DNA from 3 places in the Streptomyces afghaniensis genome. Region 3 is predicted to be linked to each of the others. Evidence: riboswitches for the same ligand, from Rfam matches in the RefSeq annotation. Region 3 holds a riboswitch; each other region holds the start of a gene.
What was found. A riboswitch is a leader RNA that binds a small molecule or an ion and turns the genes downstream of it on or off. The one in region 3 is predicted to bind cyclic di-AMP.

Region 1 (9,947 bases), on a different contig from region 3:
GGTCGCGGACGCCCACGCCCAGGTCGCGCAGCTGAGCGGCCTTGTCGGGGTTGTTGGAGAGCAGGTCCAGCTCGCCGACGCCGAGGGCCCGGAGCATCTGGGCCGCCGCCGTGTAGTCGCGGGCGTCCTCCGGCAGCCCCAGGGCCGCGTTCGCCTCGTAGGTGTCGAGGCCCTCGTCCTGGAGGGCGTAGGCGTCGAGCTTGTTGTAGAGGCCGATGCCCCGGCCCTCCTGGCGGAGGTAGAGGAGCACGCCGCCGCGCTCGGCTATGCGCTCGACGGCCTCGCGCAGCTGCGGGCCGCAGTCGCAGCGGGCCGAGCCGAACACGTCCCCGGTCAGGCACTCGGAGTGCAGCCGCACCAGCGGAACCGGGCCGGGCTCGCCCAGGACGACGGCCACGTGTTCCTGGCCGTCGGCCAGGCCGTGGAAGGTGACGACTTCGGCGTCGACCTCGTAACCGTCGTGGAAGCGCAGCGGGACCCGGACGCGGGAGCGCGGGGTGGCGAGGACAGCGGGGGTGTCGGGCATGCGGGGCCTCCGGGTTCCGTTCCTGTTCGGCTGCACAGCCGTCGGCTTGCAGGCTGCTTCAGATTTGAAGCAGATCCACGTCCGGAACCCTACCCTTGCTTTAAATTTGAAGCAATGAGATCGGGGTGCGGTGTGAGGTGGGTCACGAACAGGCCGAGGAGGACCTCCGTCGCCACGGCACGTCGTCCGACGCCGGCCGCGTCCCGTCCTCCTGGAGCCCCTGCGCGATCGCCGTGGAGATCTCCTCCAGCTGCCCCACCTGCTCCTCGCTGAGCCGGTCGAACAGGAAGCTCCGCACGGTCTCGACATGCCCGGGCGCCGCCCGGTCCAGTACGGCGAACCCGTCGTCCGTCAGGGCCGCGATGCTGCCCCGCTTGTCGTACCGGCAGGCCTCGCGCCGCAGCATGCCGTCCTTCTCCAGCCGCGTCACCGCGTACGTCAGCCGACTGCGCGTGATCTTCAGCCGCTCGGCGAGATCGGTCATGCGCAGCCGCCGCTCCGGGGACTCCGACAGGACCGAGAGGATGGAGTAGTACAGGTGCGGCATGCCGGCGTCCTGCTGGAGCTGCCGGTCGATCGCGTCCTCCAGGAGCAAGGAGGCGGCGATGTACGCGCGCCAGGCGCGTTGCTCCTCAGGGGTGAGCCAGCGAGTCGTCATGCCGCCAGTGTAGGTTTGTTTCAAACTTGAACCAAGACCGCCCGTCAGTCCGCCGTTTTCAGCCGATCTCAGTCCGCCGATTTCTCAGTCGCCCGTTTTCCACGAGCCGGGAGCGTCGATGCCCCATCCGTACGTCCTGCTGTCCGCCGCCGTCTCCCTCGACGGCTACCTGGACGACACCGGCCCCGAGCGCCTGCTCCTGTCCAGCCCGGCCGACTTCGACCGGGTCGACGAGGTCCGGGCGTCCGTCGACGCGATCCTGATCGGCGCCGGCACCGTCCGCGCCGACAACCCGCGCCTGCTGGTCAACTCACCCGAGCGGCGAGCCGCCCGGACCGCGGCCGGCCTGCCGGAGTACCCCCTCAAGGTCACGGTCAGCGGCTCCGGCGACCTCGATCCGGCGGCACGGTTCTGGCACACCGGCGGCGAGAAGGTCCTCTACACCACCGACCAGGGTGCCGAACGCGCCCGTGCCCTCGGCCTCGCCACCGATGCCACCGACGTCGTCCCGCTCGGCGCCGGCCTCGACTGGCGGCGGCTCCTCACCCACCTGCACGACGTCCGGGGCGTACGACGGCTCATGGTCGAGGGCGGCGGCCTGATCCACACCCAGCTCCTCACCCAGGGCCTGGCCGACGAACTCCAGCTGGTCCTCGCCCCGCTCTTCGTGGGCGACCCCGGGGCGCCCCGCCTCTTCGGCCCCGGCGGCTACCAGTCCGGCCGGCTCCGGCTGCTGGAGACCCGGCGGATCGAGGACGTGGTCCTGATGCGCTACGAGCCGACCGCCCCGGGCACCGGCCCCCTCCCCGCCGCCGCCGACCACCACTGGCTGGCCCTCGCCTGCGAACTGGCGGCACAGTGCCCGCCGTCGGACACGGCGTTCAGTGTCGGCGCGGTGGTGGTCGCGGCCGACGGCACGGAACTGGCCCGCGGCCACTCCCGCGAGGGCGGCGACCCGCTCGTGCACGCCGAGGAGGCGGCCCTGGCCAAGCTCGACCCGGCCGGCCCCGGGCTCGCCGGCGCGACGGTCTACAGCAGCCTGGAGCCCTGCGCCCGCCGGGCCTCCCGCCCCGCACCCTGCGCCCGGCTGATCCTCGACGCGGGCGTACGGCGTGTGGTCACGGCCTGGCGCGAGCCGGACACCTTCGTGGCGGGCGCCGACGGCAGCGGCGTCCTGGCGGCCGGTGGAGTCGAGGTCGTCGTCCTCCCGGAGCACGAGGAGCAGGCCAAGGCACCGAACCGACACCTGCTGAGCCGCCGCTGAGCACCGGTGTGCGCGAGCGGTCCCGCGGATGGCGTACACTGGAGTCACAACGACGCGGGGTGGAGCAGCTCGGTAGCTCGCTGGGCTCATAACCCAGAGGTCGCAGGTTCAAATCCTGTCCCCGCTACTGAAGGCCGAGGGCCGGAATCCGAAAGGGTTCCGGCCCTCGGTGTTTTCCGCGTTTCCCTGGGCTCGCCATTACTGTCGGTGAGTGAATCGCGCCGCTGCGCATCACAACTGACACACCGTCAAAACCCGTGAGTCACTTGGGTGGCGGTCAACTCGTCCGTTTTAGGCTGGTCATGGCAGGTTGGTCCGCGCGAAAAAGGTTAATGATCAAGAGGAACCGCTGGAATACCCACCGCGCGTCTATTAACGTTCGATAACGCAGCGCGGTCGTCCCAGCCGTCACAGAAGGCGGCTCCGTGCGCACGCGCCGAATCCCGAAAGGGAACCGGGGAACCACCACTTGGGGTGAATCGAGCGGATGCCGCCGTGGAAGCACGGCCGGTATACGCGCGTAGGAGACCTTCCTGCTCCGAACCCGTCAGCTAACCCGGTAGGCGAGAAGGAAGGAAAGGAGTACGCCCACGTGGCGTCCAACCGGCCTGCCCCCGCGGCCCCGTCCGCGCCGAACCAGCGCGACACCGAGACCTTCGGCTACGGCGGTCACCGCACCGACGAGGGCCCGTTCCAGGAATGGAACCCCACCGCGGAGTCCATCCGCCCCATCCGTGGCCGGCATCGCGTCACCAAGCAGCGCGGCGGAGGGCTCGCCCGCAGCTCCACCGTCCTGGGCGTCGGCGTCATAGCCGCCGTGGGCGCGGGCGGCATGGCCAGCGCCCAGACCGGCAAGCCGCCGGTGTCGATCTCCGTTCCGGACCTGCCCTCGGTGGGTTCCCTCATTTCGGACGACGACACCCCCGAGGGCTCCGCCACCCCGCTCAGCGACCTCGCCACGGCGTCCGCCGACACCGAGCAGGGCACCTCCGGCGCCGGTGAGGCGCTGCGCGCCCGGATCATGGCGCAGGTCGAGCACCAGCAGGAACAGATCGAGACCAAGGCCGCGCAGGACGCCGCCGAAGCCGCCCAGAAGGCGGCCGCGGAGGCCGCTGCCAAGGCCGAGAAGGAAGCCAAGGCCAAGGCCGCCGAAGCCAAGAGGAAGGCGGAGGAGGAGGCCCGGAAGAAGGCCGAGGCCGAGCGGCTCGCCGCCCTCGCCAAGCAGTACACACTGCCGACCTCCTCGTACACCCTCACCTCGACCTTCGGCCAGGCCGGCGCCTACTGGTCCTCCGGCTACCACACCGGCCTCGACTTCGCCGCACCCACGGGCACGCCGATCAAGGCGGTGCACAGCGGCACCATCACCGAGGCCGGCTGGAACGGCTCGTACGGCTACAAGACGGTCCTGACCCTCGATGACGGCACGGAGATCTGGTACGCGCACCAGTCGTCCATCGGCGTCAGCGTCGGCCAGAAGGTCAGCACGGGTGACGTCATCGGACGCGTGGGCGCGACCGGCAACGTCACCGGGGCGCACCTGCACCTCGAGGTCCACACCGGCGGTTCCAGCAACGGCATCGACCCGCTGGCCTGGCTGCGGGGCAAGGGCCTGAACGTCTGAGCGCCGGCGTTCCAGGTCTCGTGCGGGGGCTTCGTCCGGGGGCGTTTACGGGAGTTTTGCGTCCGCTGCGGAATGAGCCTCCGCCGCACGGCCGTTGACACAGAGCATGACTTCTCTTCGCAAGCTCGGCTCCTCCGACCTCGAGGTCTTCCCGCTCGCCCTCGGCGGCAACGTCTTCGGCTGGACCGCCGACGAGGCGCAGTCGTTCGCCGTCCTGGACGCGTACACCGCCGCCGGCGGCAACTTCGTCGACACCGCCGACGTCTACTCGGCGTGGGCGGAAGGCAACCAGGGAGGCGAGTCCGAGACCGTCCTCGGCAAGTGGCTGACGTCGCGCGGCAACCGCGCGGACGTCGTCGTCGCCACGAAGGTCAGCCAGCACCCCGAGTTCCAGGGCCTGTCCGCCGCCAACATCAAGGCCGCCGCCGACGCCTCCCTGCGGCGCCTCGGCACCGACTACATCGACCTGTACTACACCCACTACGACAAGCCCGACGTGCCGGTGGAGGAGATCATCGGCGCGCTCGACGAACTCGTGAAGGCCGGGAAGGTGCGGCACATCGCCGCCTCCAACATCTCCGCCGAGCGGCTGCGGACCTCCCTGGAGTTCTCCGACCGGGAGGGGCTCGCCCGGTACGTGGCCCTCCAGCCCCACTACAACCTGGTCTCCCGCGACACCTACGAGGGCGAGCTCCAGGACCTCGCCGAGCGGACCGGCCTGGCGGCCGTCCCGTACTACGCGCTCGCGTCGGGCTTCCTGACCGGCAAGTACCGGCCCGGTACGAGCGTCGACAGCGCGCGGGCGGGCGGTGCCGCCCAGCACCTGGAGACCGAGCGGGGCCGCCGGGTCCTCGACGCCCTCGACGAGGTGGCCGCGGCCCACGACGTCCCCGTCGCCACGGTCGCCCTCGCCTGGCTCGCGGCCCGGCCGACGGTGGCGGCGCCGATCGCCTCCGCGCGGACGGTGGAGCAGCTGCCCGCGCTGATCGGGGTCGGGGAGCTGACGCTGACGGAGGCGGAGCTCGCGCGGCTCACGGAGGCTTCGGCCTGAGCGGTTCCTGCTACGACCGGTACGGATTGCCGGCAGGGTACGGCGCCGGCGTCGCCGGACAGCCGTACCCGTATGCCCCGTACACCGGCCAGGGCGGGGCCACCACCGGTACCGGAGGGGCCGTGACCCGCGCGGCGTACTCCAGCGCGGGGCGGGCCGCCTCCCGGCGCCGCCACAGTTCGTCCAGCAGTTCCCGTTCCCGTACGACGAAGTCGGCACCGGCGCGGCCGCGGCGGCCCCGGTGCCTCAGGAACGCCAGGGACGTCGCACAGGCCTCGTACCGCGCGACCTCCCGCGCCGCCGCCCGGCCCGCGTGGCGGCGGGCGTACTGGCGGGCGATCCGCCGCGCCCGCATCGAGCCGAGGGCGTACGGCTCCACCGGGGACAGCCACCCGGCCACGGCGTAGGCGGGCAGCTCCGCCCGTACGGTCCTCAGCTCCCGCTGCCGTGTCCAGATCACCAGCCACGTCAGCAGCCCGAAGATGGGCACCATGAACGCCGCGTACACGGCGAAGAACCCGTACTCGCCGAACGCCGACGAGCCGTTCCACATCGCGTGCATGCCCATCGCGAGCAGCAGCCCGGAGAGCGGGAAGGCGACGCGGCGGACGTGCTGGCGGTCCGCCGCGAGCGCGGAGATGCCGAAGCCGATGCCGGTGAGAACGGTGAACAGCGGGTGCGCGAACGGCGACATGATGATGCGCACGAAGAAGGTCGCCGCCGTGACGGAGGCGATTCCGGTGCCGCCGGTGAGCTGGTCGGTGCCGAAGGCGGTGCCCAGGTAGAGGATGTTCTCCGTGAACGCGAAGCCGGTGGCCGTCACGCCGGCTACGACCACTCCGTCGAGGATGCCGGTGAAGTCGCGGCGCCGGAAGAGGAAGACCAGTAAGACGGCCGCCGCCTTGGCGATCTCCTCGACCACCGGCGCTATGACGGTCGCGCCGAGCGTGTCCGCGCTGGACGGATCCGCCGTCGCCGTCGCTATCCATCTGGTCGCGAAGCTGTTGGCGACGATCGCGATCAGCGCCGCCGCGCAGGCGCCCCAGGCGAAGCAGAACAGCAGATTCCGCCAGGGGCCCGGTTCGACCCGGTCCAGCCAGCGGAACGCGGCTATGAGCAGGGGCACCGGGAGTGTGGCCAGCCCCAGCCCGACCAGGAACCCCTCCGTGCCGGTCTCCTCGCGGACCAGGGCGAGGATGACGAGGCCGGATATCGCGAGCAGCGTGGTCAGCGCGCCGTAGCGGACCCAGGTGCGCTGCCACCAGTGGGCGTGCCGCAGCGGGCCGGCGCCGGGGGTGGCGCCGCCGGGAGGAACGCGGGGGTACGACGTGTGTGGGGGGCTGGTGGCCACGGCATTGACCCTAACGACGGATGGGCGCTGTCCGCAGGCGGGAGGGATACGGGTGCGGGTGCGGTCAGGCGCCGGCGGGGGGTTGGTCCACGTGCTGTACGCGACGGAAGAGGAGGTCGTTCACGACATGTCCCTTGTCCAGTCCCTGGCCCTCGAAACGGGTCAGGGGACGGAAGTCGGGACGGGGCGCGAAACCGCCGTCCGCCTGCGTGTTCTCGAAGTCGGGATGTGCCGTGAGTACGTCGAGCATCTGTTCGGCGTACGGTTCCCAGTCGGTGGCGCAGTGCACGATCGCGCCGGGCCTGAGGCGGGTGGCGGCGAGGGTCAGGAAGTCGGGCTGGATGAGCCTGCGCTTGTGGTGCCGCTTCTTGGGCCAGGGGTCGGGGAAGTAGACGCGCAGGCCGTCGAGGGAGTCCGGGGTGAGCATCTCCCGGAGGAGGATGATCGCGTCGCCGTTGCCGACCCGGATGTTGGACAGGCCGTTCCGGTCGGCGAGATTGAGCAGGTTCCCCTGGCCGGGGGTGTGGACGTCGACGGCGAGGATGTTGGTGGTGGGGTCCCCTGCGGCCATCTGGGCCGTGGCCTCGCCCATGCCGAAGCCGATCTCCAGGACGACGGGGTTGTCGTTGCCGAACAAGTCGGCGAGATCGAGGGCTCGGCTGCCGTCGATGTCGAGGCCCCACTTGGGCCACAGCCGCTGGAGCGCGTCCGCCTGGCCGGCTGTGACCCGGCTCCGCCGTGGCTGAAAACTCCGGATCCGCCGCTCGAAGTGCGACCCGGCGGGATCGGCCTTCGGCCCATCGGGAAAACGCGGCTCACCCTTGGCCCGGCTGTGCCGGATGGAGGCACCGGGGGTGGGGGGCTGGGGAGGTTCGGGGGTATGCACGGAGTCAGACACAGTGAGACCGATTTTACGGCCGCCACGTGGTGGCCGGGTGGCGGCGGGAGGGTGGGCGCAGCGGCAACCGGCTCGCCGGGCCGCGGACCCGCCCGGACTCGGGCGACGACGTCCAGGTGCCGGCACACTCACAGCGCGCTCAACGCCCTGCGCGCCACCTCCCTGCCGATCGGCAAGGACGCCGTGGCCGCAGGAGACGGCGCGTTCAGCACGTGCACCGTGCGGGCGCCCTCGCGGATCAGGAAGTCGTCCACCAGCGTGCCGTCACGCAGTACCGCCTGTGCCCGGACCCCCGCCGCCGTCGGCACCAGGTCGTCCTCGGACACCCCGGGCAGCAACCTGCGCACCGCCTCCGTGAACGCCCCCTTGGACAGCGACCGCCGCAGCTCCCCCGCCCCGTACCGCCAGTGCCGCCGGGCTATCCGCCAGGAGCCCGGCCAGGCCAGCGTCGACCCCAGCTCCCGCGCACGGACCGTCCCCCACTCGTACCCCTCGCGGGCCAGCGCCGGCACCGCGTTGGGCCCGATGTGGACACCCCCGTCGATCCCGCGCGTGAGATGCACGCCGAGGAACGGGAACGCCGGGTCGGGGACCGGATAGACCAGGCCCCGCACCAGCTCCGGCCGGGCCAGCTCGTAGTACTCCCCGCGGAACGGCACGATCCGGACGTCCGGGTCGTCCCCGGTCAGCCGGGCGATCTCGTCGCTGTACAGACCCGCGCAGTTCACCAGCATCCGCCCCCGCACGACATCCCCGGCGGCCGTGAGCACGGCGACTCCCCGCTCGGGGCGGCGGTCGATCCGTACGACCCGCGTGCCGTAGCGGATCTCCGCGCCCGAGCCGTGGGCCAGCTGGCGGGCGACCGCGACGAAGTCGCAGATGCCGGTCGTACCGACGTGTATCGCGGCGAGGCCTCGCACCTCCGGCTCGTACTCCGCGATCTGGGACCCGCCCAGTTCACGGACCGGTATCCCGTTCTCCCGGCCGCGCTGCACGAGCGCGTGCAGGCGGGGCAGCTCCGCGCGGTCGGTCGCGACGATCAGCTTGCCGGTGACCGCGTGCGGGATGCCGTACTCGGCGCAGAACTTGACCATCTCCGCCGCGCCCCGCACCGCGTAGCGCGCCTTGAGGGAGCCGGGGCGGTAGTAGATACCGCTGTGGATGACGCCGCTGTTGCGGCCGGTCTGGTGCCGGGCCGGGCCGGGCTCCTTCTCCAGGACCGTGACACGTGTGCCCGGTGCGGCGCGTGTGATCGCGTACGCCGTCGACAGGCCGACGATCCCCCCGCCGATCACCAGCACGTCACAGTCGTACGCGATCTCCGGCACCCGCGCCACCCGCACCACCTCCCGCTTCGATAGTGCACTGCGCCACTGACAATGCCTTCAAACGCGGAGACGGCAGCATGACTGCGCGGCTATGCCGGAGCCATCAGCAGCGGCCGTGCACGTTCACGCAGCTCGACCACCCGTGGCTCGTCGCCGTACGGCTCCAGCCGGTGCAGGAGGTCCTTGACGTACTCGGTGGTACGGGCGGAGGAGATCCGGCCGGCGACCTCCACCGCTCGTACGCCCTGCTCGCACGCCGCGTCCAGGTTCCCCGACTCCAGTTCGGCGACCGCCGAGACGACGAGGCGCAGGCCGTGGGAGCGGACGAACTCCTCGGTGGGCTTCGAGAGGGCCTGTTCCGTGAAGCGGCGGACCTGGCGGGGCGCCTTGAGGTCGCGGTAGCACTCGGCCGCGTCGGCGCAGAAACGGTCGTAGGAGTAGAAGCCGAGCCAGCTCGGGTCGTTGTCGCCGGGGCGGGCGCGCTCCAGCCAGCTCTCGGCCGCCTTCAGGGCGCCGCCGGCCGCCTGGGCGTCACCGGCACGCGCGTGTGCCCGGGCCTCGACGAGGCGGAAGAAGCTCATCGTGCGGGCCGTGGCCAGGCCACGGTTGCGTTCCAGCGCGGCCTGGGCGAGGTCCACGCCCTCGTCGCCGAAGCCGCGGTAGGTGGCCTGGAGGGACATGGAGGCCAGGACGTAGCCCCCGAGGGGGACGTCCGCCGCCGCCCGGGCCAGGCGCAGGGCCTGGATGTAGTAGCGCTGGGCGGCTTCCTGCTGGCCCGTGTCGAAGGCCATCCAGCCCGCGAGCCGGGTGAGTTCGGCGGAGGCGCCGAAGAGGGCCCGGCCGACCTCGTCGGAGTAGGAGCCGAGCAGGAGCGGGGCGGCCTCCACCCTTAAGCACTCGGGGACCATCGACGAACGCCAGTCGCCGCCGCCGTACTTGGAGTCCCAGCGCCGCGCGTCCTCGGCGGCCTCCCGCAGCTTCTGCACATCGCTGTGGCCGACTTTGAGCGGTGCGCCGGAGCCCTCGCCGGGGCCCACGTCACGCGCGACCGAACTGTCGGCCGGGGTTATCAGCCATCGTGAGGCGGGCGTCGCGTACGCGCTCACCGCGAACGAGCCGGCCAGCGACTGCCAGATGCCGCCCCCGGCGCGGCGGCCCGCGAGGTCGAGGCGGTACAGCTCCGTCGCGGTCCTCACCGCCTGTCCGACGTCCCGCGGGAAGGCGAGGCCGACTTCGGGCGCGGGGTC
Region 2 (9,947 bases), 220 kb from region 3:
GCGCCGGCGCCCCGGCCCCCGACGCGTACGAGCAGCACGGCGAAACCTTCGAGCAGCACGAGACCGCGACGTTCGAGCAGGTCACCTACGACGAAGCCGACGGGGCCACCTACCACGACCCCGCCACCGACGGCGGCGAGCCGGCCACCGGCGAACTGCCCACCGTCGCCCCGCTGCTGGACGGCCAGGAAGAGGTGAGCCCGCGCGCCGGCTCACGGGCGGCCTCGCGCGCCGGGTCCCGTTCCCGCCGCCGTACGCCGCCCAAGCGCTCGGCGCTGCTGACCATCGCGGTGCCCTCGGCGTGTGTCATGGGCGTCGCGGGCATCGCCGCCGCTTCCGTCGGCACCTTCACCGACGACGGCGCCGCGGAGGCGCAGACGACCGCGGCGGACGTGCAGCCGGTGAAACCGGCCACCGCCAACAACAAGCTGGACACGCAGCTCCAGAGCCTCGCCGCCGGCGCGGACGACTTCGCCGACCGGGCCAGCCGTACGCAGGAGCGCATCGACCTCAAGGCCCAGCAGGCGGCCGAGCGCAAGCGCGCGGCGGAGGAGGCGGCCCGCAAGGAACGGCTGCGCCCCAAGTTCGCCCTGCCGGTCGCCCGGCACGGACTCAGCGCCTACTACGGCCAGTCCGGCATCAACTGGATGTCCCTGCACACCGGCATCGACTTCCCCGTCTCGTACGGCACGACCGTGATGGCCGCGACCGACGGCACGGTCCGCACGCAGTGGAACAGCGCGTACGGCAACATGATGATCGTGACCGCGAAGGACGGCACGGAGACGTGGTACTGCCACCTCTCCACCTACACGGTCCCCTCCGGTACGACCGTGAAGGCGGGCGATCCGATCGCACGCTCCGGCAACTCCGGCAACTCGACCGGCCCTCATCTGCACTTCGAGGTGCGCCCGGCCGGCGGCTCGGCGATCGACCCGCTCCCGTGGCTGCGCAGCCACGGCATCGACCCGACGTAACGTCCCCCAGCCCGCAGCCCCCGCCCGTCGGGCGGGGGCTGATCCGGTCCGACTACAGCTTCTCCACCGGCGCGTACCGCAGCAGCAGGCGCTTCGGCTTGGTGTCCCCGAAGTCGATGGTCGCCTCCGCGTTCCCGCCCGTACCCTTCACCGCCACGACGGTCCCGAGCCCGAACTGGTCGTGCGTGACCCGGTCCCCGACCGCCAGGGACACGACCGGCTTCTCGGAGGTCCGGCGCGTGGCGAAACCGGACGCGCCCGACGCGGACGAACGCGAGCGGGACGACGACAGAGAGGCCGCCACCCCGGAGACCGGGCCGGAGGACGCGGGCGCGGTGGCTCCCGTCCGCTTCCATTCCACGTAGGCCGGCGGGATCTCCTCCAGGAAGCGGGAGGGCGGGTTGTACGACGGCTGGCCCCAGGCGCTGCGCAGCGTGGACCGCGTCAGATACAGCCGTTCCCGCGCGCGCGTGATCCCGACGTACGCCAGGCGCCGCTCCTCCTCCAGCTCCTTGGTCTGGCCGAGGGCGCGCATGTGCGGGAAGACGCCGTCCTCCATGCCGGTGAGGAAGACGACCGGGAACTCCAGGCCCTTGGCGGTGTGCAGGGTCATCAGCGTGATGACGCCGTCGCCGTCCTCCTCGTCGGGGATCTGGTCGGAGTCGGCGACCAGCGCGACCTGTTCGAGGAAGTCGGACAGTGTCCCCTGCTCGTCCTCGCCGCGTTCCTGCTCGAACTCCATGGCGACGGCGGCGAGTTCCTGGAGGTTCTCGATCCGGGTCTCGTCCTGCGGGTCGGTGGAGGCCTGCAACTCGGCGAGGTACCCGGTGCGTTCCAGGACGGCCTCCAGCACGGTGGCCGGTCCGGCGCCGGACTCGACGATCGTCCGGAGGTCCTCCATCAGCGTGTTGAACCGCTTGACGGCGTTGGTGGAGCGCGCGGCCATGCCGTACGCCTCGTCCACACGCTTCAGCGCCTGCGGGAAGCTGATCTTCTCCCGCTGGGCGAGGGCGTCGATCATCGCCTCGGCGCGGTCGCCGATGCCCCGCTTGGGGACGTTGAGGATCCGGCGCAGCGGCACCGAGTCCTCCGGGTTGGCCAGCACGCGCAGGTAGGCCAGGACGTCCCGGACCTCCTTGCGCTCGTAGAAGCGGACCCCGCCGACGACCTTGTAGGGCAGGCCGACGCGGATGAAGATCTCTTCGAAGACACGGGACTGGGCGTTGGTGCGGTAGAACACCGCGACGTCGCCGGCCTTCGCCTCGCCGGCGTCCGTGAGGCGGTCTATCTCGTCGGCGACGAACTGCGCCTCGTCGTGCTCGGTGTCGGCGACGTACCCGGTGATCGTGGCGCCCGCGCCCGCGTTGGTCCACAGGTTCTTGGGGCGGCGGGACTCGTTGCGCTCGATGACCGCGTTGGCCGCGCTGAGGATCGTCTGGGTGGAGCGGTAGTTCTGCTCCAGCAGGATCGTCGTCGCGTCCGGGTAGTCCTCCTCGAACTGGAGGATGTTGCGGATCGTCGCGCCGCGGAAGGCGTAGATCGACTGGTCTGCGTCACCCACGACGCACAGCTCGGCGGGCGGGACCTCGGCCTCGGGCGGTACGTCGACGGGGTGCTCGGAGGTGCCGACGAGCTCCCGCACGAGGGCGTACTGGGCGTGGTTGGTGTCCTGGTACTCGTCCACCAGCACGTGGCGGAAGCGGCGGCGGTAGTGCTCGGCGACGTCCGGGAAGGCGCGCAGCAGGTTGACCGTCGTCATGATCAGGTCGTCGAAGTCGAGGGCGTTCGCCTCGCGCAGCCGCGACTGGTACATCGCGTAGGCCTGGGCGAGGGTCTTCTCGAAGCCGTCCGTGGCCTGGGCGGCGAAGTCCTCCTCGTCGATCAGCTCGTTCTTCAGGTTGCTGATCTTGGCGCTGAAGGACTTCGGCGGGAAGCGCTTGGGGTCGAGGTCGAGGTCGCGGCAGACCAGGGCCATCAGGCGCTTGGAGTCGGCGGCGTCGTAGATCGAGAAGGAGGACGTGAAGCCGAGCTTCTTGCTCTCGCGCCGCAGGATGCGCACGCACGCGCTGTGGAAGGTCATCACCCACATCGCGTTCGCCCGTGGGCCGACGAGCTGCTCGACGCGCTCCTTCATCTCGCCCGCGGCCTTGTTGGTGAAGGTGATCGCGAGGATCTGGCCCGGGTGCACGCCCCGCTCGGCGAGCAGGTGGGCGATGCGGTGCGTGAGCACGCGGGTCTTGCCGGAGCCGGCGCCGGCCACGATGAGCAGCGGGGAGCCGGAGTGCACGACGGCGGCGCGCTGGTTGTCGTTCAGCCCCTCCAGGAGGGCGGCGGTGTCCACCACCGGGCGCGGGGCGCCGTCGCGGTAATAGGCGTCCCGGTCCGGGGGCACGTCGAACTTCCCGCCGAACAGATCGTCCGGAACCGGCTCCGGTACGTGATCGTCCTCGGGTGGCGGCGGGGGCTCGTCCGCGGGGCCCCGCTGGGCCTGGAGGTCCGCCAGGAAGCTGTCGTCAAAGAGGCTGCTCATCGCTCTCCGAGTCTAGGGCGCCCCACTGACAGCCCGCCGCCGCCCTGAGAACATCGCCGAAACGACCCCTTCGTCACCCTGCATCCCCGCATGATCACAGTCCGCTACAGACGTCACGATTATGGACGACTCGTGACCAACCCCCCTTGACCGGTCACTCTCGGCGACGCTCCGGGATAAGGTCACGAAAATGTATCGGGCATATCACCCATCAACCTTCACAAGGGCCACACCAGTTGGCTACCGTGCGGGCAGGCCGCACGACCCCCACCGGCGAACGTCGCCGGGCCGCGCGGCCTCCGCCGAGTCCGGTGTGCCGCAGCGGCAGCCGGAGCCGGGGACCCAACCGAGAAACTCTGGGGTGAATCGGCCCGACTCCCTCCACGGAGACGGCCGTAGGGCAACCCTTCCGATGTACCCGCCCGAACCCGACAGCTAACCCGGTAGGCGGAGCATGGAAGGAGTCGCCTCCCTTGGCGTCGCACCGCAAGTCGCGTCCCGCTGGTACGCGCGTCGCAGGCATACGGACCCCCGCCCTCGCAACGGCGGCCCTCACGTCCGTGGCCCTGCTGTCCCAGTCGGCCAACGCCGCCCCCGAGGCCGACGGCAAGCCGAGTCTCGAGGAAGTCGAGAAGAAGGTCGACGACCTGTACCGCCAGGCCGAGTCGGCGACCGACAAGTACAACTCGGCCAAGGAAAAGACCACCAAGCAGCGAAAGCGCGTCGACACCCTTCTCGACGACGTCGCCAAGCGCACCCAGAAGCTCAACGAGGCACGGGAGGAACTCGGTTCCTTCGCCGCCGCCCAGTACCGCACCGGCGCCTCCGCCCCGGACACGGCGACGTTCCTGCTCGCGGACACCCCGCAGGACTACTTCGACCAGACCCAGCTGATGGACCGGATGACCGGCCGTCAGAAGGTCGCGGTCGACGACTACGTCACCCAGCAGTCCGAGACGATGAAGAAGCGCCAGGAGGCCACCGAGAGCCTCGAGACGCTGACCGAGACGCAGGGCGACCTGAAGACGGCCAAGGCGACCGTCCAGCAAAAGCTCGCCGACGCCCGCGAGCTGCTGTCGAAGCTGACCGCCGAGGAGAAGGCGCGGCTCGCGGCGATCGAGAGGGAGAAGCAGCAGGAGGCCGCCCGCAAGGCCGCCGAGCTGGCCCGGCAGCAGGCCGCGCAGCAGAAGGCGCAGGAGGAGGCCGCCCAGCAGCAGGACAGCGGCTCCTCGTCGGCCGGCTCCGGCTCGTCCTCCTCGACAGCCCCGGCCGACTCCTCCTACGCCACCAAGGCCGAGAAGGCGCTCGCCTTCGCCCGTGCCCAGATCGGCAAGCCGTACGTCTGGGGCGCCGTCGGCCCCGGTTCCTACGACTGCTCCGGCCTCACCCAGGCCGCCTGGAAGGCCGCGGGCGTCACCCTGCCGCGCACGACCTACGACCAGGTCAACGCCGGCACCACGGTCCCGCTGGCCGACGCCCAGCCCGGTGACCTGGTCTTCTTCTACGACGACGTCACCCACGTCGGCATCTACATCGGCAACGGCATGATGATCCACGCCCCGAAGCCCGGCACCTACGTGCGCGAGGAGTCGATCTACTACGACGGCGAGTCGGCGATCCACAGCGTGGTGCGGCCCGCCTGAGGGCCGTAGGTCACGGCATGCGGATCACTGAGGGCACGCGCGCGTGAGGGCGCTCGCGCGTTTTTGAGGCGCCCGCGCGTGCCCCGCTCACATCGCGCGCGGCGCCTCCTAGCATCGGCCCCATGCCCGGCCCCTCCCCCTCCACCGACTGGTGGGCGCAGCGCGCGCCGTCCGCCAGTGCCGCCGTACTGACGACCGGCACCCTGTCGGTCGGTCTGGATCTGGCGGGGTACGGCGTCCTCTCCCGTATCGCCCTCGGCGTGGCCTGCGCGGCCTGGCTGATGCTCGCCGCGGACTTCACCCTGCGGCTGCTGCCGGCCGGCACGAGGTGGCGGTCGTACGCGGGGGTGCCGGGCCTTGTGGACACCGTGGCGGCGGCCGCCCTCACCACCGTGGCGGCGACGGCCGTCCTGGGCACCGGCTTCTCGGCGGCCGGCTCGCAGGCTCTGGCCGCGGCCCTGCTGGTGCTGGCCGTACTGCTCTGGCCCGTGCCGCTGGCCCTCCCCGCGCAGGACGGGGAGCGGCGCAGGCCCGGGACCGTGTTCACGCGCTGCATGGCCACACAGGGGCTCGCCGTGCTCGGCGCCACGCTCGCCGCTGCCGAGTCGGCCGCCTGGCTGGCCCACGCGGCGCTGGTGCTGTTCTGGCTGGGGCTCGTGCTGTACGTCCTCGCCCTGGCCCGTTTCGACGTGCGGCAGGTGGCGGAGGGGCGCGGCGACCACTGGCTCGTGGCCGGGGCGCTCGCGCTCTCGGCGCTGGCCGGGGCACGGCTGATCAGCTCCGACAGCGCGCAGCTGTACCTGTGGAACGTCGACGACCGCGGCACCCTGAGCCATGTGACGGTCGCGCTGCTCGTGCTCACACTGGTCTGCTGCGCCGTCCTGCTCGCCGCCGAGTTCCTTCGGCCCCGGCCCCGCACCGACATCCGCCGCTGGGCGACCGTGTTCACCTGGGCCATGACGGCGACGGCCGCACTGGCCGTCGCCGCCGCCCTCGACGTCTCCTGGCTCGACGGCCTGGGGGAGGTACTGCTGTGGGTCTCGGTGGCCGCGTGGCTCGTGGTCACCGCCTGGACGGTCGCCTCGGCCCGGGCCTGCGCCGTGCCCGGCCGGGTCAGGTCCAGAGCACGGCGATGAAGACGTTCGCCGTGGTCAGCGCCCCGACGAGGCCGAACAGGCCCTTGTCCACCTGCTCGTCGTCCCGCTTCACGTAGACCAGGCCGAGGATCACGATCAGCAGGGCCAGCTTCACGCCGATCTTGATGTTGTTCACGGACTGGTCGTCGGCCTGGTTGAGGCCGACCAGGATCACACCGGTGACCAGCATCGTCAGCGCGCCGTGCAGCATCGCGGGGGTGTAGCGGGCGGTGCCCTCGCCCATCGCCTTCATCTGGGTGAGGAAACCGCCGAGGAGGGATGCGATGCCGATGATGTGGAGGCCGACGAAGAGGTGGATGAGTACGTCCATGAGGCCGGAGCCTAATCAGGGGCTCCACAGCCGCCCGACACCGGCCCGTCGGGTGCATATATGCGCCCCATAGCACCCGCCCGCCGCCTCGAACCCATGATTCGGCGCATCGGTCATCACGCTGAGTCAAGTCGACGGCGGCGGGACGAGGGCACGGTCGCATACGGTCACCGCCGGTCCTCTCGGGACACTTCCGCGCAGCCGCCACCGGGCCGCCGCGGCGACGTTTAGCGTCCTCCCCCAGGTGTCCGGCTCCCCACCGCCGCCCGGGCCAGGGGCGGCAGTCGGACGCCACCGCCGAGAAGATCCGGCGGCGGTCCGCTTCCCCTGTGCGGGCCGCCGCCGGACGCGCAGGCCGCCCGTCCGCTCCCCCTGGCGGCCGTACGCACCCGTCGGCGGTCGCAGGAAAGGACGTGGCCCCCAGGTGGCAGCGCACCGCAAGCCCCGCCGGCACTCCGCGAGCGGCAACACGGCCCGTACGGCCGCCACGATCGCCCTCGCGGGCGCGGCGACCGCGACGGGTCTCGACGGCACCGGACACGCCGAACCCGAGCTCACCCCCGGGCAGGTCAAGGCCAAGGTGGACGAGCTGTACCAGGAGGCGGAGGTCGCCACCGAGAAGTACAACGGCGCGAAGGAGAAGGCCGAGGCGGCCGGACGGCGGCTGAAGGACCTCCAGGACCAGGCGGCACGCAAGGAGGAACGGCTCAACTCCGCACGCGAGGCACTGGGTTCGGTCGCCGCCGCCCAGTACCGCGCGGGCGGCCTCGACCCCGCGCTCCAGCTCGCCCTGTCCGACGATCCCGACCGGTACCTCGACAACGCCGAGTTCGTCGAGCGGGCCGGCAACCGGCAGCGGGCCGATGTCGCGCGCGTACGCCGGCAGCTCCGGGAGATCGAGCAGCTGCGCGGGGCCGCCCACATCGAGCTGACCTCCCTGAAATCGCGGCAGACGGAGCTGCGACGGCACAAGAAGACGATCACCGGCAAGCTGGGATCCGCGCGTCAGCTGCTGTCCCGGCTCACCGCGCAGGAACGTGCCCGCATCGGCGACACGAGGGGCACGGGCCGCGCCTCACGCTCCTCGACGGGTGCGCGTGACAGCCTGACCGCCCCAGGGTCCGTCCGCGCACAGGCGCCCAACTCCCGCGCGGCCGCCGCCGTGTCCTACGCCTACCGGAAGCTCGGCAGCCCCTATGTCTGGGGCGCGACCGGCCCGAACGCCTTCGACTGCTCGGGCCTCGTCCAGGCCGCGTACCGCTCCGCGGGCGTCTCCCTGCCCCGCACGACGTACTCCCAGATCGACGCGGGCCGCCGCGTCTCCCGCTCCGAACTGCTCCCCGGGGACCTGGTGTTCTTCTACGCCGGTATCAGTCACGTCGGCATCTATGTGGGCGACGGCCGGATGATCCACGCCCCGAGCCCCTCCGCCCCGGTCCGGGTCGCCCCGCTCGACGAGATGCCGTTCACGGGTGCCACCCGGGTGGTCTGACCAGGGCCGCGCCCGGGTCACACCAGCCGGCGGGCCGTCGCCCAGCGCGTCAGCTCGTGCCGGTTGGAGAGCTGGAGCTTGCGCAGGACCGCCGAGACATGCGACTCGACCGTCTTCACGGAGATGAACAGCTGCTTGGCGATCTCCTTGTACGCGTATCCCCGGGCGATGAGCCGCAGCACCTCGCGCTCGCGCTGGGTGAGGCGGTCCAGGTCCTCGTCGACCGGCGGCGCGTCCGTGGAGGCGAAGGCGTCGAGGACGAACCCGGCCAGCCGCGGGGAGAAGACCGCGTCGCCCTCCTGCACACGGAAGATGGAGTCGACGAGGTCCGTACCGGTGATCGTCTTGGTGACGTACCCACGGGCCCCGCCGCGGATCACGCCGATCACGTCCTCGGCGGCGTCCGACACGGACAGCGCGAGGAAACGGACGGGCTGCTCGGCGTCGGCCATCAACGGGGCGCAGCGGCGCAGCACTTCGACACCGCCGCCACCGGGCAGGTGCACGTCGAGGAGGACCACCTCGGGCCGGGTCGCTGTGATGACCGTGACCGCCTGGTCGACGTCCGCGGCCTCGCCGACGACCTCGACTCCGGTCTGCTCGGTCTGCCCGATCTCGGCCTGGACCCCCGTACGGAACATGCGGTGGTCGTCGACGAGGACCACGCGCACACGGCGACCGCCGGTGCCGCCGTCCGACTCCGCGGACCCGGCCGCCTCCGCCGATCCCGCCGTACCGTTCTCCTCGGTCGGGTCGCTCATGACGTCTTCTCCGCCCTCTCCATCTCCAGCTCGACCTCCGTGCCGCCGTCCGGCACCGCGCGCAGTCGCGCCGTACCGCCGTTGCGCTCCATGCGGCCGATGATCGATTCTCTGACACCCATCCGGTCGGCGGGTATCGAGTCGAGGTCGAAGCCGGGGCCGCGGTCCCGGACGGACACGAAGACCGTCTTCCCCTCGACCTCGGCGAAGACCTGTACGGCTCCGCCCTCGCCACCGTACTTGGCGGCGTTCACCATTGCTTCGCGCGCGGCCTGCATCTGCGCGCCGATTCTCTCGTCGAGCGGGCAGTCGCCGACGACCACGACCTCGATGGGCACGCCGTGCTTGTCCTCCACCTCCGCCGCGTTGCGCCGCACGGCGTCGGCGAGGGTCGTGGGTTCGTCGGCCTCGTCCTTGCCCGTGCCCTCCGGCTTGTACAGCCAGGTGCGCAGGTCGCGCTCCTGGGCGCGGGCGAGGCGGCGCACCTCGCTCGCGTTCTCCGCGTTGCGCTGGATCAGGGTGAGGGTGTGCAGCACCGAGTCGTGCACATGCGCGGCGACCTCCGCGCGCTCCTGGGCACGGATGCGCATCAGGCGCTCCTCGGAGAGGTCCTGGGTCATGCGCACCAGATACGGCCCGGCGAGAAGCGTTATCCCGACGAGGACCGCGAGCGCCGCCTGCAGGACGGAGCCGAGGTGGGCGGCGGAGCCCTGCATGACGAAGATGCCGGAGACACCGGCCGTCACCAGCAGCACACCGCCCACGGAGCGCAGCAGCGTGACCGTACGCCGACGGCGGCCGACCTCGGCCCAGCGGGCCCTGCGGGCGTTGTCGGCCTGCCGCCAGACCAGGGCGACGCCCGCGCCGACGAGCACCATGGGCCAGAGGTACGCCCTGGCCCCGCCGCTGAGGTTCACATTGCCCACGAACACCATGGCCACGACGACCATGAGGAGCAGGGCCACGATCTGGCCCTTGTCGGGTCTGCGGGCGACGAGTCTGCGGCGGCCGTCGGGCGCGGTCTCCGATGCGACCGGCGACGGCGGCTTCTGCGCCTCGACGCCGCCGACGCCGAGC
Region 3 (9,947 bases):
TCGTTCGACTTGCTGTCGTAGCCCCAGACGTCCTTGCCGTTGTGGACGATGCTGTACTCGGCGGCGTTCTCCAGCAGCGACAGCTTCTGCTTGTCCGGGCCGTCGGCCGCGACGCGCAGGGTGTGCGTGCCGGAGGCCAGTTCCGTGAGCTTGGCCGTCGGGTCGGCGGAGGAGCCGCCCTCGCCCTGGCCCGCGGCACCGGACATCAGGCTGCTCTCCAGCCCGCCGAGGTCCGGCAGGCCGAGGTCGGTGCTGATCTTCACGGTGCCGGACAGCTGCTGGACGTCCGACTTGGCGATCTTCTCGATGAGCTGCTGTGCGGTGATCTTCGGGAGGTCGGGGTCACCGGAGTCGGCGAGTGCGGGGACCAGCCCGATCGTCGCGGCCGCCACCCCCACCACCGTGACCGGGACGATGTACCGCGCGGCTTTGCGCCGCCCGGAGCGCTGCTCGTCGACCTCCCCGGCGGTCGTGCTGTCGTCGGATGCGTACGGTGCCATGTGTGCCCTACCTCCGTGATCGGCGGCGGCTGTCCGTGTCGTGCACGCACTCGTCCCTGAGCCGCCATTCTCACCCGAACTGGTGAGGAGTGGTGTTTTCCGTGGTGACTATCTGACCAAATCGGCCGGCGAGATACGTCAGACCCCGGGCTCAACTCCACGTACTGCTCCGGTATGACACGAGAGGGCTGCTTCTCCCCCGACCCGTAGGGGTCGTGGGGGAAAACGCGCTAGCCGGCCCGGTGCACCACGGCGTCGGACAGCTCCACCAGCGCCGTCTTCGCGGCGCACTCGGGCAGCGGTGCCAGCGCCGAGCGGGCGTCCTGGGCGTAGCGGACGGTGTCCCGCCGGGCCTGCTCCAGCGCCGGGTGGGCCCGCAGCAGGCGCAGGGCCTCGGCGTGCCGGTCGTCGTCGGTGAGGTCGGAGTCCAGCAGCTCGCACAGGGCGATGTCGTCCGCGAGCCCGAGCCGGGCCGCACGCTCACGCAGCCGCAGCACCGGCAGCGTGGGGATGCCCTCGCGCAGGTCGGTGCCGGGGGTCTTGCCGGACTCGTGGGAGTCGGAGGCGATGTCCAGGACGTCGTCCGCGAGCTGGAAGGCGACGCCGAGCCGCTCGCCGTACTGGGTCAGCACGTCCACGACCGTCTCGTCGGCGCCGGACATCATGGCGCCGAACCGGCAGGACACCGCCACCAGCGAGCCGGTCTTGCCGCCCAGCACGTCCAGGTAGTGCTCGACCGGGTCGCGGCCGTCCTGCGGTCCGGCCGTCTCCAGGATCTGCCCGGTCACCAGCCGCTCGAACGCCTCGGCCTGCACCCGCACCGCCTCCGGGCCGAGGTCGGCCAGGATGTGCGAGGCGCGGGCGAAGAGGAAGTCACCGGTGAGGACCGCGACGGAGTTGCCCCAGCGGGCGTTCGCGCTCGCCACCCCGCGCCGCACGGTGGCCTCGTCCATCACGTCGTCGTGGTACAGCGTGGCGAGGTGGGTCAACTCCACGACGACGGCCGACGGCACGATCCCGGGCGCGTACCGGTCGCCGAACTGGGCCGAGAGCATCACGAGCAGCGGACGGAACCGCTTGCCGCCGGCCCGGACCAGGTGCTGGGCGGCCTCCGTGATGAAGGGCACCTCACTCTTGGTGGCCTCGAGCAAGCCTTCCTCGACAGCCGCCAATCCGGCCTGGACATCGGCTTCCAGAGCCTGGTCCCGCACGCTCAGCCCGAACGGCCCGACGTCGGTCACGAGGGGTCTCCTGTCTGCTGGTGTCTGCCGGTGATCACGCGGTTTGTCGATAGGTCGCTGCCATCACTCGAGTCAGCGTATCCGGTCACGTTTCGATCACCACCAGCGCCCAGGGTTACAGGCCGGGTGGTATCCGATCACGACCGCCATGTTTTTGATCAGCTCATAAGAGCAGACATTTATCGACTTACCAGGAGGTAGTGACGTATGCACGATTTGCCGTGATGGATAAGCGAATTCCCCTTGGTGCAAATTGCCCCACGGACTCGTGATCAGTGAGTTGAATCACGTTATCCCCTGTGACATCCCACTCCGGCACCGACCCGTACCTCCTTCCGCCGCACGCAAGTTGAGCCTTGGCTTCAGCAAAGGATCAAGCGCCTCATAAGCCTCTGACCAAGGTCAACCGCTCGAGATGTGACTCCGGTGCTTGTTCCCGACATGTGCTCTCGCATACGTTCCGGGCCTGTCCGGCGGACGCCGAATCCTGCCGCCGCCCGGACGCCCCACACCATCCGACTCACTCACGCAGGGCAGGAGCGGGGGACCCAGGTAAGTCGCCGGTCCGCGCAGCGGAACGGCTCGGGGTGAAGCCGCGTACGGCACACAGCGCCGTAGGCGGCCGGGCACCTCCCGGCCCGAACCCGACAGCTCACCTCGCAGGCGCCGGAGAGGAACATCGCCATGCCCCGAGGCAAGCACCGTCGCCCCAGAAGCAGCCAGCTCACCCGCCGTGTCGCAGCCGTCGGCACCGGCGGAGCGGCACTCACCCTCCCGCTGCTCGGCGCGACGCAGGCCGGCGCCGCCCAGCCGGCCCAGAGCGCATCCGCCGTCGCGCAGTCCGTGCCGCAGGCCAAGACCTCCAAGTCCGTCACGTACACCGTCACCAAGGGCGACTCGCTCGCCCGCATCGCGGACAAATTCGACGTGTCGGGCGGCTGGAAGCAGCTCTACAAGGACAACCGCGCCGCCGTCGGCGACGACCCGAAGCTGATCCACCCGGGTCTGAAGCTGAAGGTGAAGACGGCCAAGACGGACGCCGTGAAGAAGACGGCCACCAAGTCCTCGGCCCCCGCCAAGCCGGCCGGCGGCGTCGCCCAGGCCACCCAGGCCTCCGCGAAGACCTACGCGAACAACCTGGACGGCTGGATCCGCGAGGCGCTGGACGTCATGGCGCAGAAGGGGATCCCGGGCTCGTACGACGGCATCTACCGCAACATCATGCGGGAGTCGTCCGGCAACCCCCTGGCGATCAACAACTGGGACTCGAACGCCGCCAAGGGCACCCCGTCCAAGGGTCTGCTCCAGGTCATCGACCCGACCTTCGCCGCCTACCACGTGCCCGGCACCTCCTTCGACCCGTACGACCCGGTCGCCAACATCACGGCGGCCTGCAACTACGCGGCGGCCCGCTACGGCTCGATCGACAACGTCAACGGCCCGTACTGAGCCGTCCCGCCCAGCAGCCGTTCGAGGACGACGGCGATGCCGTCGTCCTCGTTCGACAGGGTGATCTCGTCGGCCACGGCCTTGAGTTCGGGATGGGCGTTGGCCATGGCGACGCCGTGGGCGGCCCAGTCGAACATCGGGATGTCGTTGGGCATGTCCCCGAAGGCGACGGTGTCCGCCGGCCGCAGCCCCAGGTGCTCGGCGGCCAGCGCCAGGCCCGTCGCCTTCGTGACGCCGCACGGCTGGAGCTCGACCGTGCCGGGCCCCGACATCGTCACGGTCGCCAGTGAACCGACCACCGAGCGGGCCGTCGCCGCCAACTCGTCGTCGCTCAGGTAGGGGTGGCGCAGCAGCACCTTGCTGATGGGCGCGCCCCACAGGTCGTCGCGCCGGTCGACCCGCACCGCCGGCAGGGTCGGGTGCGGCATGAGGTAGCCCGGCTCGATGAGCGTGAGCCCGTCGACCCCGTCCTGGTCGACCGCGGCGTACACCTGCCCCACCTCGGCCTCGATCTTGCCGAGGGCGGTCTCCGCCAGTTCCCGGTCCAGGGTGATGGACCACAGCAGCCGGTCCGCGCCGGCGTCGTACACCTGCGCGCCCTGCCCGCACACCGCGAGCCCCGTACAGCCGAGGTCGTCCAGGAGCGGCCGCACTCTGGGCGCCGGCCGGCCCGTCACCACGAGGTGCTGGGCACCGGCGTCCGCCACCCGCGCGAGCGCGGCGAGGGACCGGTCGGACAGGGTGTCGTCGCCGCGCAGCAGCGTCCCGTCCAGGTCGGTGGCGATGAGTGAATATGCGATGGGTGCGGCCATGATCAGAGAATACGGACAGTGCGCCCTTTCGTTTCATCCCGCGGCGGACACCGATTGCCCGGTTGAAGGCCTCTGCACCAGTTGGCAACAACATGGTCCGCTACCTACCGTCGAGGCCGTCTCGGGCGGTACCTTCCAAGTGTCCAGGGGGGACTTGATCGGGGGGTCGGGTTGAGCAGTGGGCGTGTTCGTGTGGGTGTGCCCGGGGAGCTCGGCGAGGGGGAGAAGGAGCGCTGGCGCGCGCTGCGCGCGGCGTCGGAGACACCGCGCAACCCCTTCATGGAACCGGAGTTCACCGAAGCCGTCGGGCTGGTGAGGCCACAGGCACGGGTCGCGGTGGTGTACGAGGGGCTGGAGCCGGCCGGCTTCCTGCCCCATGAGCGGGGCCCGTTGGGGCAGGGCCGTGCGATCGGGCTGGGCGTCTCGGACACGCAGGGCGCGATCCTGCGGCCGGGGCTGCGGCTGGACACGGGCGAACTGCTGCGGCGCTGCTCGCTGTCGAGCTTCGCCTTCGACAACCTGGAGGCCGAGCAGCGGCTGTTCGTCCGGTACGCGGCCGAGGAGCACGCCACCTACGTCATCGACGTGGAGAAGGGCTACGAGACGTACGAGTCGGTGCTGCGCGCCCAGTCGCCGAAGTTCCTGAAGACCACCCTGGCCAAGGAGCGCAGGCTGGGCCGGCAGGTCGGCGAGCTGCGGTTCGTGTTCGACGAGCGTGAGCCGGCCGCGCTGCGCACGCTCATGGAGTGGAAGTCGGCGCAGTACCGAAGGACCGGCCGCCGGGACCGGTTCGCCCAGGAGTGGATCACCCGGCTCGTGGGGCGGCTGGCCGCGACCCGGGCACCGGAGTGCAGCGGCACGCTGTCCGTGCTGTACGCCGGTCAACGGCCGCTGGCCGCGCACTTCGGACTGCGCTCGGCGTCGGTCCTGGCCTGCTGGTTCCCGGCCTACGACCCGGAGTTCGCGAAGTACTCGCCCGGTCTGGTGCTGCACCTGCGCATGGCCGAGGCGGCGGCCGCCGAGGGCATCGGCATGCTCGATCTGGGGCGGGGCGCGGCCGAGTACAAGGACGCGCTGAAGACGGGAGAACTGCCCGTGTACGAGGGTGCGGTGACGCGCCCCGGGGCGGGCGCGGCGCTGCACTGGCTGAGCCGCGAGCCGGCGCGCCGCGTGCACAGCTACGTCCGCGGCAGGCCACGGCTCGCGGCGCTGGCCGCGCGGACCCTGAAGGGCGCGGCTCGGCTGCGCCGTACCTGACGACGAGGGGGGAGGGCCCATGGCCCGTTCAGCACGTGCGCAGGAGGAGATACGGCGGTTCCTGGACATCGGGGCGGTGCAGGTCGCCGAGCTGGACCTCGACGGTGACGAGGCGGTGCTCAGACCGGGCCCGGGGAGCCCGCCGGTGACGCATGGCGAGGTGTTCGTACTGGTCAGGCGGAGCGGGCGGCCGGTGGGGACGCTGCTCGGGCGGGTGCCTGAGGGGGCGGACGCGAAGGCGGTGCTCGCGGCGCGGGCGCGGGCGGAGTGTGCGGCCGCGCGGGGTGGTGAGCCCGGGGACGGTGGCGGGGCCGGGGAAGGTTCTGAGGCCCGGGAAGGTCGCGGGCCCGGGCAGGCTCGTGAGGCCGGTGAGCCTCCGTACACGAGTGTCGTCGTCGCCACCCGGGAGCGTGCCGGGCAGTTGGCCCGGGCGCTGGATTCGCTGCTGGCACAGGACCATCCGCGGTTCGAGATCGTCGTCGTGGACAACGCCCCGGTGACGAGCGAGACGCGGGAGCTGATCGAGCGGAAGTACGCCGAGCGCGTGCGGTACGTCCGCGAGCCGGTGCCCGGCCTCGCGGTCGCTCACAACACGGGGCTCGCGGCCGTGCGGGGAGAGGTCGTCGCCTTCACGGACGACGACGTGGTCGCCGATCCGAGCTGGCTGACCGAGCTGACCGCGCCCTTCGCCGCCGACCCCGGACTCGGGTGCAGCACCGGGCTGATCCTGCCCGCACGGCTGACCACCCCGGCCCAGGTACTGCTGGAGAGCCACGGCGGCTTCGCCAAAGGCTTCACTCCAAGGACGTACGACCCGGCGCGTCCGCCGGGCGACGAGCCGCTGTTCCCCTTCACGGCGGGGCGGTTCGGCTCCGGTGCCAACATGGCCTTCCGGACGGCCGCCCTGCGTTCCGTCGGCGGTTTCGACCCGGCGACCGGTGCCGGCACGGCCGCCCGGGGCGGCGACGACCTCTACGGCTTCGTCCGGGTCCTCGCCCAGGGCCACCGGCTGCGCTACACCCCGTCCGCCCTGGTGTGGCACCACCACCGGGAGACCTGGCAGGACCTGGAGACCCAGGCCTACGGCTACGGCGCCGGACTCACCGCGTACCTCACCGCCGTTCTGGTGAACCGCCCCGCGCTGCTGCCGGCGTTCCTCGCGAAACTGCCCCGCGGCCTCGCCCACGCCCGCGCGCTGACCGCCGTACGCGAGACGGAGGGCGGCGGGGCGCCGGGCGACCACGACACGCGGACACATCCGTGGCCGCGGCGGCTGTCGCGGTTGCAGCGCCGGGGGATGGTGTACGGGCCTGTCGGTTATCTGCGCGCGCGGCGGGCGCTGCGCACGCGGGGTGAGGGGGCGAGATGAAGACGTCGGCACGTGCGCGGGACGAGGGCCAGGGGGACGGCAGAGGCCGGGCGGAGAAGAGCGCGCAGGACGGTGAAGGGCCGATAGCGCCACCGGGTGCTGTCGGCTCCCCGGCCATCCCCGTCTTCCTGTACCACTCGGTGATGGACGATCCGCCCGACTGGATCGCCGAGTTCACGGTTACGCCGAAGCAGTTCGCCGCGCATCTCGACGCCGTGGTCCGCAGCGGCCGTACACCCGTCACGATCAGTGCGATCGCCGACCATCTGGCCGGGCGCGCGCCCCTGCCGCCCCGGCCCGTGCTGCTCACCTTCGACGACGGCTTCGCCGATCTGCCCGGCCCCACCGCCGAGGCGCTGGCCGAGCGGGCGCTGCCCGCCACCGCCTATCTCACCACCGGTGCCATCGCCCCGGGCGGCCGCAGTCTGCTGCCGCCCGCGCCGATGATGACCCTGGACCGGGCGGCGGAGCTGGAACGTTACGGCATGGAGATCGGCAGCCACACGGTCACGCACGCGCAGCTCGACACCCTGTCCGGCACGGACCTGGCGTACGAACTGCGCTCGTCGAAGGCCGTGCTGGAGGACGCCCTCGGGCACGAGGTCCGCCATCTCGCCTATCCGCACGGCTACAACAGCCCGCGCGTGCGGGCGATGTCGGCCCGGGCCGGCTACGAGACGGCTACCGCCGTGCGGCACGCGCTCAGCTCCGACCGCGACGAGCGCTACCGCATCGCCCGGCTCATCGTCCGGCGTACCCACACCGTCGCCGACGTCGAGGGCTGGCTGGCGGGTGCGGGGGCCCGGGTCGCGCCGTACCGGGACGGGCCCAGGACGATCGCGTGGCGCTGGTACCGGCGGGCCCGCGCGGTGGTGCGCGGGCCCGAGTTCGCGGGCTGAGGGTGCTGCGGGGTCATTTCAGCGGCTGGTCGAAGTACGGGTCGGCGACCGCCTTGCGCAGGCTGTCCCAGGCCGCATCGTTCGCCAGGGCCAGGTTGCAGTGCGGTCCGGGGTCGCGGTAGTTCCACTGGAGGGCGGCCTTGACGCCGTCCAGGCCCTTCAGCACCGCGGGCACCTGTGCGTACCACTCGGCCTGCCGCTGCGGGCGGGACGGGTCCGCGGCGGTGCCGAACTCCGAGAGCATCAGCGGCTTGTCGTCGGAGATGTTCTCGCGGATCCAGTCGTGCGCGGAGTGCTGTGTCTGCGCGAAGGTGCGCCAGCCCGTGTTGTGGCAGCGGTAGTAGTTGTACTGGTTGTAGCCGATCCAGTCGACGTACTGGTCGCCGGGATACATTCGCTTCATCTCGTCGGCGTGCTCGAGGTAGCCGGTGGTGATCCACGTCCACACCACGTTGTCGACGCCCAGTTCGCGGAACCGGTCGTGGATGTGCCGGTACGCCTTCACGTACTCGGCGGGGGTGCCGTTGGCCGGGGTGCGGGTGTCCATCTCCAGGTCGAAGGAGAGGAACACCTTCTTGCCGTAGTCCTTGACGCGCTCGGCCTGGACGTCGATGACGGTCTTGTCCAGCTCGCCGGAGGCGATCTGCTTCCAGGTCGGCTGCTGCTCCTTCGTGCCGCCCCACCACTTGCTCTCCCAGGACAGCAGCAGCAGACGGTCCTCGCCGACGCGCTGCTCCTCCGGGGTGAGCAACTGGCCCTCGCGGCGGGTGCCCTCGGGCAGGGACATGTCGTGGTACGTGTACACGATGTCGAGTTCACGGCCGACGCGCTTCTCGTAGGCGCGCACCTTCTCCGGCAGGTCGTCCCGCTCGTGCGGCACGAACGCCCCGAACCAGGCGCCGCAGGGCGGTTCCAGGATCGCCGAGGGGCGGCAGTCCGCCTGGGAACCGGCGGCTCCCGGGTCCGGCCCGGAGGCGTTCCGGAGGGCGAGTACACCGACCAGGACCGCGCTGACGATGGTGGCGGACGTGATCAGCAGACGCCGCCGGCTCGATGTGAACGGGCCGGCGGACGGCTGCTCCTCGTGTGGCTGTGGCCTCCTGCGGTGCTGTCCGGTCGTGGTCGGCTTGCGGCGAAAGGGACGGTGGGGACGGTTGAACCTCACGGAGCAGAACCCTTCGGTGTCCTCGGTGTCGTCCTCGGCGGCGGGGAGGCGCGCAGCGGCGGACAGAACGCGGCGAGTGTGGTCAGCAGCGTCAGCGTCAGCAGCACGCGCTGCGCGCTGAAGGCGTGTGTGGCGATCAGCACGGTCGCGACGAGCATCACGGCGCCGATGCTGACGAACAGCACCAGCATCAGCCGCTCCAGCAGGTCGGAGTGGCGGGCGAAGTCCGGGTCGCGGCGCTCGACGGGGCCTTGGGCGGGGCGCGCCCCCAGCGCGGGGGCGCAGACTCTGACCACGGCCGCACCCGGGCCCGCCGCCAGGAAGAGGGCGACGGCGGCGCCCCGCAGCGGCGATCCGCCGGGCAGCGCGAGAGCGGCGAGCGCGAGCCAGCCGCTGAACGGTGGCAGCATCCGGACCACGAGTTCCTGCGGTGTCATCGCTCCGCTCCCCCAGTCTGCTTCAGTGCGTAGAGCCATCCCGCGCTGTTCTCCGCCACCAGCTGGAAGCGGGGTGAGGCGGCGACGGACTTCTGGATGCGGCTCAACTGCGCGTGGTCGAGTTGCCCGTTCATCTCGGAGTTGGCCAGCTGCCCCTGGGTGAGCAGGAAGTAGGCCCGGGCCGGCCGCTCCACCCCGGCCATGTCACTGGCGAGGGTGCCGGCCGGGTCGCGGACGATCCGGTCGACGTGGCTGCGGGCGTCGTCCAGGAACCAGTAGTGGTCGACGCTCCAGTAGGAGGCGTAGGCGAGCGGGTAGTTGCGGTTGGCGGCCACGACCAGCGAGCCCTCGGGCGCCTGGTCGAAGAGCTGCCGTACGAGGGCCACTTCCTGCGGCGGGAAGTAGTTGATCCGGTCCTTGCCCGAGTAGGCCGGGACGAACGCCAGGGTTCCGCCGAGCAGTGCGGCCAGCCCCACCCAGGTGCCGAGCCCACGTCTGCGGGCCTTCACCGGGGCGGCCTGCCGGCTGCCGGCCTCCTTCGCGGCGGCGTCGGCGGCCAGCGTGCGGACCTTGGGCAGCAGCGCGGCGGCGGCGAAGAACGCGGCACCGGGCAGCATGAACAGCAGCACCCGGAAGATCATCTCGCTGCCGTAGCTGCTCGCCGCGAACATCGGCAGCGGTGCCGCCGCGATCAGCAGCAGGGGCCGGGCCCGGTGCCGCAGCACCCGTTGGCGCAGTACGCCGACGGCCGCGAGCAGCAAGGCGGAGGCGGACAGCAGCCGGGCCGCCCAGGATGTGGCGATCGCTCCGGTGCCGGT

Region 1: another riboswitch for cyclic di-AMP. It lies ahead of ACH4G3_RS14485 (M23 family metallopeptidase); the one in region 3 lies ahead of ACH4G3_RS23465 (transglycosylase SLT domain-containing protein).
Region 2: another riboswitch for cyclic di-AMP. It lies ahead of ACH4G3_RS24530 (C40 family peptidase); the one in region 3 lies ahead of ACH4G3_RS23465 (transglycosylase SLT domain-containing protein).

Annotation. Positions count from the first base shown of each region.
Region 1 is NZ_JBIRGJ010000003.1:885,444-895,390, forward strand. Features, by position in the region: gene ACH4G3_RS14465 (GTP cyclohydrolase II) at 1-526, opposite strand, end outside; gene ACH4G3_RS14470 (MarR family winged helix-turn-helix transcriptional regulator) at 669-1,184, opposite strand; gene ACH4G3_RS14475 (dihydrofolate reductase family protein) at 1,303-2,448, shown strand; tRNA gene ACH4G3_RS14480 (tRNA-Met) at 2,502-2,575, shown strand; cyclic di-AMP (ydaO/yuaA leader) riboswitch at 2,873-3,029, shown strand; gene ACH4G3_RS14485 (M23 family metallopeptidase) at 3,041-4,072, shown strand; gene ACH4G3_RS14490 (aldo/keto reductase) at 4,179-5,123, shown strand; gene ACH4G3_RS14495 (PrsW family intramembrane metalloprotease) at 5,134-6,474, opposite strand; gene trmB (tRNA (guanosine(46)-N7)-methyltransferase TrmB) at 6,539-7,372, opposite strand; gene lhgO (L-2-hydroxyglutarate oxidase) at 7,501-8,715, opposite strand; gene ACH4G3_RS14510 (NsdA family TPR-like regulatory protein) at 8,790-9,947, opposite strand, start outside.
Region 2 is NZ_JBIRGJ010000006.1:441,216-451,162, reverse strand. Features, by position in the region: gene ACH4G3_RS24540 (M23 family metallopeptidase) at 1-977, shown strand, start outside; gene pcrA (DNA helicase PcrA) at 1,030-3,507, opposite strand; cyclic di-AMP (ydaO/yuaA leader) riboswitch at 3,798-3,972, shown strand; gene ACH4G3_RS24530 (C40 family peptidase) at 3,981-5,150, shown strand; gene ACH4G3_RS24525 (SLAC1 family transporter) at 5,273-6,286, shown strand; gene ACH4G3_RS24520 (hypothetical protein) at 6,264-6,617, opposite strand; gene ACH4G3_RS24515 (C40 family peptidase) at 7,042-8,109, shown strand; gene ACH4G3_RS24510 (LuxR C-terminal-related transcriptional regulator) at 8,127-8,870, opposite strand; gene ACH4G3_RS24505 (ATP-binding protein) at 8,867-9,947, opposite strand, start outside.
Region 3 is NZ_JBIRGJ010000006.1:219,881-229,827, reverse strand. Features, by position in the region: gene ACH4G3_RS23475 (LolA family protein) at 1-500, opposite strand, end outside; gene ACH4G3_RS23470 (polyprenyl synthetase family protein) at 731-1,741, opposite strand; cyclic di-AMP (ydaO/yuaA leader) riboswitch at 2,253-2,422, shown strand; gene ACH4G3_RS23465 (transglycosylase SLT domain-containing protein) at 2,426-3,190, shown strand; gene ACH4G3_RS23460 (HAD family hydrolase) at 3,154-4,002, opposite strand; gene ACH4G3_RS23455 (GNAT family N-acetyltransferase) at 4,174-5,259, shown strand; gene ACH4G3_RS23450 (glycosyltransferase family 2 protein) at 5,279-6,628, shown strand; gene ACH4G3_RS23445 (polysaccharide deacetylase family protein) at 6,772-7,527, shown strand; gene ACH4G3_RS23440 (glycoside hydrolase family 26 protein) at 7,541-8,692, opposite strand; gene ACH4G3_RS23435 (hypothetical protein) at 8,689-9,129, opposite strand; gene ACH4G3_RS23430 (glycosyltransferase) at 9,126-9,947, opposite strand, start outside.